Regions from separate parts of the Pseudobutyrivibrio sp. LB2011 genome, predicted to be linked through region 2. Evidence: riboswitches for the same ligand, from Rfam matches in the RefSeq annotation. Region 2 holds a riboswitch; the other holds the start of a gene.
The links. A riboswitch is a leader RNA that binds a small molecule or an ion and turns the genes downstream of it on or off. The one in region 2 is predicted to bind thiamine pyrophosphate.
Positions count from the first base shown of each region.

Region 1: another riboswitch for thiamine pyrophosphate. It lies ahead of thiE (thiamine phosphate synthase); the one in region 2 lies ahead of thiT (energy-coupled thiamine transporter ThiT).

Region 1 covers NZ_JNJS01000008.1:92,987-96,482, reverse strand. The annotation lists gene T375_RS10440 (radical SAM/SPASM domain-containing protein) at 1-1,065, shown strand, start outside; TPP riboswitch at 1,109-1,213, shown strand; gene thiE (thiamine phosphate synthase) at 1,284-1,913, shown strand; gene thiD (bifunctional hydroxymethylpyrimidine kinase/phosphomethylpyrimidine kinase) at 1,910-2,689, shown strand; gene thiS (sulfur carrier protein ThiS) at 2,706-2,900, shown strand; gene thiF (thiamine biosynthesis protein ThiF) at 2,901-3,496, shown strand, end outside.
Region 2 covers NZ_JNJS01000002.1:315,215-318,710, forward strand. The annotation lists gene T375_RS04950 (GntR family transcriptional regulator) at 1-468, shown strand, start outside; gene T375_RS13140 (YwiB family protein) at 483-896, shown strand; gene thiT (energy-coupled thiamine transporter ThiT) at 942-1,508, opposite strand; TPP riboswitch at 1,542-1,638, opposite strand; gene hflX (GTPase HflX) at 1,766-2,998, shown strand; gene T375_RS04970 (Na/Pi cotransporter family protein) at 3,138-3,496, shown strand, end outside.

The DNA of each region.
Region 1 (3,496 bases), on a different contig from region 2:
GCGTATATGACAGCTGGTGTAGAGCGAGTTGTAAAGGATTCAATTCGTGCTACTTTGAAAGATCCAGCTGAAAGCATTTTTATGGCAAAGTTTGCATTAGCAACAAAGAAAGCTGCTGATGTTAGAAAGAAATTCAAGGAAGAGGGCTTGCATGTTCCTCCATTCCTAATTGCATCAATCACTAGCAATTGCAACTTACATTGTGCTGGCTGTTATTCTCGTCAGAACGATGCCACAAAGGATTGTGAGCCTGTAAATCAGCTTAGCGATGAACAGTGGCTTACCATCTTCGATGAAGCAGAGGATTTAGGAATCAGCTTTATTCTTTTGGCAGGTGGCGAACCTCTTCTTAGAAAGGGCGTCATCAAGGCAGCTGCAAAGAAGCCTAATATTCTTTTCCCAATCTTTACAAATGGAGTATTCATCAGCGATGAGTACTTTGAGTTATTTGATAAAAACAGAAACCTTGTGCCAATCATGAGCATTGAAGGCCACAAGGAAGCAACTGACAGCCGTCGTGGCGAAGGAATTTACGATAAGCTTATTTCAAACATGGAAACATTCAAAAAGAATGGTCAAATATTCGGTAATTCAGTTACAGTTACTACAGAAAACTTTGACGATGTCCTTTCTGATGATTTTGTATCTATGCTTCAGGGATATGGCTGCAAGGCTGTAATCTATGTTGAGTATGTTCCTGTATCAGATGAGAGCAAGCACCTTGCCCTTAGCGAGGAGCAGGAAGAGCAGCTTAGAGCTAGAATTGCCGCTCTTCGTGAGGATTATGAGGACATGGTATTCATTTCCTTCCCAGGTGATGAAAAGTCATCAGGCGGATGTGTTGCAGCAGGCAGAGGATTTTTCCACATCAATTCCCATGGTGGAGCTGAGCCATGCCCATTCTCACCATTCTCCGACACAAACGTAATGGACATGGGTCTTCGAGGTGCTATTTCATCACGTCTCTTCCAGGTACTCCAGGCAGGCGACATCCTAAAGGATGACCATGTAGGCGGATGTGTCCTCTTCGAAAAGAAAGAACAGGTGGAGGCACTTTGCAATTAGGTGTTGATTTTTTGCCACACTTGTAGCATTATATGTAAGGAATTTAATATGAGACGGGAGCTTGTAGACAGGCTGAGAGGAAGGTGTGACCTTCGACCGAGAACCTGATTTGGATAATGCCAACGTAGGGACGCCGATTAATAATGATATTGATATTATGCGGAAGCTATTTGAGAAATCAGGTAGCTTCCGTTTTTTTATGCAAAAAAGGAGGAATAATGGAATTTAATAGCGAGCTTTATTTTATTACTGACAGTACACCTTATAAGCTAGACGAATTCCTGTGGAGAGTTGAGGATGCTTTAAAGGGCGGCGTCACTTTGATGCAGCTTCGAGAAAAAAATCGTACCACAAAGGAATATATTGAACTGGCACAGGCAGTACATGATATTTGCAGAAAGTACAATGTTCCGCTGATTATTGATGATCGTGTGGATGTAATGCTTGCTGTGGATTGCGAGGGGGTCCATTTGGGGGCAGAGGATATGCCACTTGAGATGGCAAGGAGGATTATCGGGCCTGAGAAGATTTTGGGAGCCACTGCCAAGAAAGTGGATGTAGCAAAAGCAGCATATGAGGCTGGGGCTGATTATCTGGGAGTTGGCGCAATCTATCCAACTACTACAAAAGTAAAAACTATCATTACATCCACGGAGACATTGGATGCAATATGCCAGGCAGTTCCTATACCAGTTAATGCTATTGGCGGTTTGAATGCTTCTAATATGGATGTATTAAAAGGAATTGACATAGCTGGGGTATGCGCTGTTTCAGCTATTATGAAAGCAGATTCGCCACGAAATGCTGCTGAAAGTATGAAAAAGAAGTTTAGGGAGATAAAAGGATGAAGGTAGTTTTATCAATTGCAGGAAGTGATAGCAGCGGTGGAGCTGGAATACAGGCAGATTTAAAAACCATGTCTGCTCATAAAGTCTATGGAATGACTGCAATTACTGCGCTTACAGCACAAAATACCACAGGGGTTACAGAGATTGTGGAATCATCGCCACATTTTTTGGAAGAACAAATAGATGCTTGTTTGACTGATATACCAGCAGATGCAGTGAAAATTGGAATGCTTCCATCAGTGGAGCAAGTGCGAGTGGTAGCTAGAAAGCTTAAGGAATTTGGAACAAAGAATATTGTGGTGGACCCGGTTATGGTGGCTACAAGCGGAAGTAGATTGATGGAAAACTCTACCCCAGCAGTGATGGCAAAAATGTTGTTTCCACTGGCTAGAGTTATTACACCCAATATACCTGAAGCAGAAACCCTTACCGGCACAAAGATAGAAGACAAAATAGATATGGAGCAGGCAGCCAAAAAGCTTGGAGAACAATATGGATGTGGAGTTCTTGTAAAGGGAGGACACTGCGTGGAGGATGCAAGCGATGTTCTTTTTGACAATGGATGTGTTACATGGTTTGAAGGGGAAAGAATTCATAGCACTAACACCCATGGAACAGGCTGCACATTATCAAGTGCCATTGCATCGAATTTGGCGCTGGGGTACGACTTAAAAGATTCTATCGTAAATGCGAAGTCATATATTGAAAAAGCTATCGGTGCAAATTTGGATTTGGGAAAAGGAAGTGGGCCACTTAATCATTGTGTGGCCAGCTAGAAGGAAAGGAGAAGTAATGGTTTTCTTAAATGGAAAAGAGTATGAGTTAGCAAACAAGACGCTTGCTACTGTACTGGATGATTTTAAATTTGACGTTAGAACTATTGCTGTGGAGATTAACGAAGAAATCATTTCTAAGACAACATTTAATGAGACTATCTTAAAGGATGGGGATGTTGTTGAGGTAGTAAGTTTTGTAGGAGGCGGCTGATTGATACCGACAAAGGATGAGTTCTATAAGGCACTTGTAGATAGACATGGTGCAGAAAATCAAAAAAAATTCGACGAGGCTGTGGTTGCAATATGTGGGCTCGGTGGCTTGGGATCTAATATAGCCACATGTCTTGCAAGAGCGGGCATAGGCCACTTGATTTTGATTGACTATGATTTTGTAGATGTAAGCAATCTGCATAGACAGCAGTACAAAATCAATCAGGTTGGTATGAAAAAAACTGATGCAATGGCGGCTAATTTACATGAAATAAATCCATACATAAAGATTGAGACTCATAACATAAAGCTGACCGAGGCTAACACAAAGCCATTGATAGAAAAGGCGGATATTGTCTGTGAGGCTTTTGATTCAGCTGAAAGTAAGGCTATGCTAGTTAATCTGGTACTAGAGCAAATGCCAGATAAATATATGCTATCTAGTTCTGGAATGGCAGGATTTGGCAGTGCAAATGATATAAAGACTAGAAGAGCATCAAAGAGATTCTACCTTTCAGGAGATGGGGTTAGTGATGTTAATGATGGTATCGGGTTGATTTCATCTAGAGTGATGGTTTGCGGAGCGCACGAAGCACA
Region 2 (3,496 bases):
ATTCCTCGCAAGGGCGCTCAGGTTGCTAAAATGACAGAAAAAGATTTACAGGATGTGCTGGAAGTAAGAGATGCACTTGATGCTCTTGCTGTGGTATGTGCCTGCGAAAGAATGACAGATGCTCAGTTTGTAGAGCTCAAGGAAGCTATGAAGGCATTTGAGTCAGCTACTAGAACTGACGATGTTCGAAAGATTGTGGAGGCTGATGAGGCATTCCATGATGTGATTTATGCGGCCGCTGCAAATCCTAAGCTTGAAAACATAATCAATTCTGCAAGAGAGCAGATGTATAGATATCGTTACGAGTATGTAAAGAATCCATCTGTTTACGCGCAGCTTATATCTGAACATAAATCTATAATTGACGGTTTCGACAGAAGAGATGTAGATTTCCTAAAGGATATAATGCATGTTCATTTGTCAAATCAGATAAATGCTGTTCGTGAATTAATTAGAGAACAAAAATAGATTGGAAATAAATAATGACAGGAACAAAATGTAATATTAAACTTTGCTCCAAGCAAAAGATGGGCCACGAATCAGAGACTACAAATGAGGAGTATGTGGGTTCATTTATTGATAGAGGTAGTAAGCGTTACCTTTCTTATAATCGAGTTATGCCAGAGGGCCAAAAGGTTGATTGTCTAATAAGCTTTGAACACAACAAGCTTACATTGACTCAAAAAGGAGACATTCAATCAAAGCTTGAATTTGCCCCAGGGGCTCGAACCAGAAATGCTTACAATACACCAATGGGCATGATGACTATTGTGGTTCACACAAAGCGTCTTGTGATCGAGCAAAAAGATACCGAAATCAATCTTTTAATTGATTACGATTTGGAAGCCGGTGGGGAACCTATCAATACAGTAATAGAAATTAAAGCAACGTTATAATAAGAAAACGCCAGAGATTGCCTCTGGCGTTTTTATTATTAAGAATTATTCAGTAGCCATGTTTTTAAGTCTGTTCATGACATCTCTTACTGGTGGAATGAAAAGAATGATAAGTGTTACAGCAGCCTCAGCAAAGATGTAGATTGCGTTGTAAGCAAGTGAGTAAGCTAGTGGATTCCAACCTTCCCAAGCCCATTCACCAAAGAAAATCCATCCCGAGATTACCGCAAATACGTAGCGTCCTAAAACAGCTGCGATGTAACCTTTGATAAGACCATATTTAGAATCTTTGAAGAATCCAGATAATCCAAGAGCACCAAAGGCAAGTATGTAATCAACAATAACCTGTGCTGGGAAAAGAATATATGGGTCAACAATTAGATTTAATAAGCCATAGGCAACACCTGTGATAATTCCTACGATTGGGCCGAACCAGAAACCTGGAAGGCAAGCAACAAGCATTGAAAGTAATGTAATTGAGCCGCCAGTTGGGAATTTAAATACCTTAATATTAGACAAAACAAAAGCAAGTGCCATAGAAGCAGCACAAAAAGCTAGTTGCTTTGCAGTAAATGTTATTTTTGTTTTTTCGTTAGACATGTGATTAATCATTAAAAAAAATCTCCCTTCATACATCAATGCTAGGAGATTCGTCTATCGCTTCCTTACGCTGGTATTATCCAGTTCAAGTATTAAGGGTCGGTGCAAGCACCTCTCAGCATATGCGCCCCTAGCAAAATATTTAATTTCGATATAAAAATATCACTTGTAGGAAATATAGTCAATGAGAAAATAACAATTAAATTGCAGTAAATAAAACAACATTGTAGAATGTAACTATAAGAGATTTTGAAAAGATAGGATATTAAATGGTAAATACAGAAAAGATTATAGAAAGAGTAATACTTGTATCAGTTAATGAAGGGGACGAGGTAGAGGCTAAGGATTCCCTTCACGAGCTTGCAGAGCTTTGTGAAACTGCCGGTGCACAGGTTGTGGGAGAAATCATGCAGAATCTGGAGCGCAGAAATCCTGGCACCTATGTTGGCTCTGGCAAGGTTGAGGAAATCGCAGATTTAATCTGGGAGACAGAGGCTACAGGTATAGTTTGCGATGATGAATTAACACCAGCACAGATGCGCAATCTTGCTGATGCGCTAGATACAAAGGTCATGGATAGAACCCTTATTATCCTTGATATTTTTGCTGCCCGTGCTGGCACAGCAGAAGGAAAAATTCAGGTTGAGCTGGCACAGCTTAGATACGAGATGACTCGATTGACTGGCTTTGGTAAAAACATGTCCCGTGTGGGTGGTACTGCAGCAGGTGGCGGCGGAGCTATCGGAACACGTGGTCCTGGTGAGAAAAAGCTGGAGATGGATAAGCGTCTTATTGCAGGTCGCATTACTCAGCTGAAGAAAGAGTTAAATGACGTTGTAAACCATCGTGAGCTTACACGTTCAAAGCGACAACGAAATGGGGTGCCTGTAGCGGCTATTGTTGGTTACACAAATGCAGGCAAATCATCACTTTTAAATAAACTTACAGATGCAAACATCCTTGAGTGGGATGCTCTTTTTGCGACCCTTGATCCAACCACTCGTGAGCTCCTTTTGGACAATGATCAAAAGATTCTGCTCACAGATACAGTAGGATTCATCAGAAAGCTTCCTCATCATTTGGTGGATGCTTTCAAGAGTACATTGGAAGAAGCTAAATATGCAGATTTCATCATTCATGTGGTGGATGTAAGCAATCCTCAGATGGATCGTCAGATGGAAATCGTATATGAGACTTTGGACAAATTAGGAGTTAGCGACAAACCTGTTCTTACTATTTTTAATAAAGTAGATAAGCTTGAAGATGAGTTGGATTATCACGATTTAAGAGCTGATTATACAGTACACACTTCCATTAAGACAGGAAAAGGCCTGGATAAAGTAAGAGAAATCCTTGCTACTTTGATGCGTGGAAATAAGGAATATATAGAGCAATTGGTTCCTTACACAGAAGCTGGAAGTATTGCAAAGATTAGAGAGACAGGAGAATTGATTTCAGAGGAATATCGTGAAGACGGTATTTTTATCAAGGCATATATCTAAATTTACACAAATTTTACTTATATCATAGAAAATACTTAGACAATGGCATTCTAACATGTTATGATTATCAAGGACTAAAAAAAGAAGGATTAAGGATTTTACTTTTCGTGAAGGAAAAGTACGGTAGAAGGAGAAAATAATGACTTTAGCAGAGATATTATCACTTCTTGGTGGAGTGGGTCTATTTCTTTTCGGAATGTCGATTATGTCTACAGGCTTAAAAAACAGCTGTGGAGATAATCTTCAGGTTATTCTAGAGAAGGCTACTACAAACAAATTTGTAGCAGTCATCGTTGGTATAGCTATGACAGTATTGGTTCAGAGTTCATCTGCAACCGATGTTATGGTTATTGGTTTTGTAAATTCAGGTATGATGGCGCTTTCACAGGCCATCGGCGTTATCTTAGGTGCCAATATCGGTACAACAATCACAGCACAGATTACAGCTTTTAATATTGCTACATTCACACCATTCATTTTGTTTATTGGTGCAGTAAT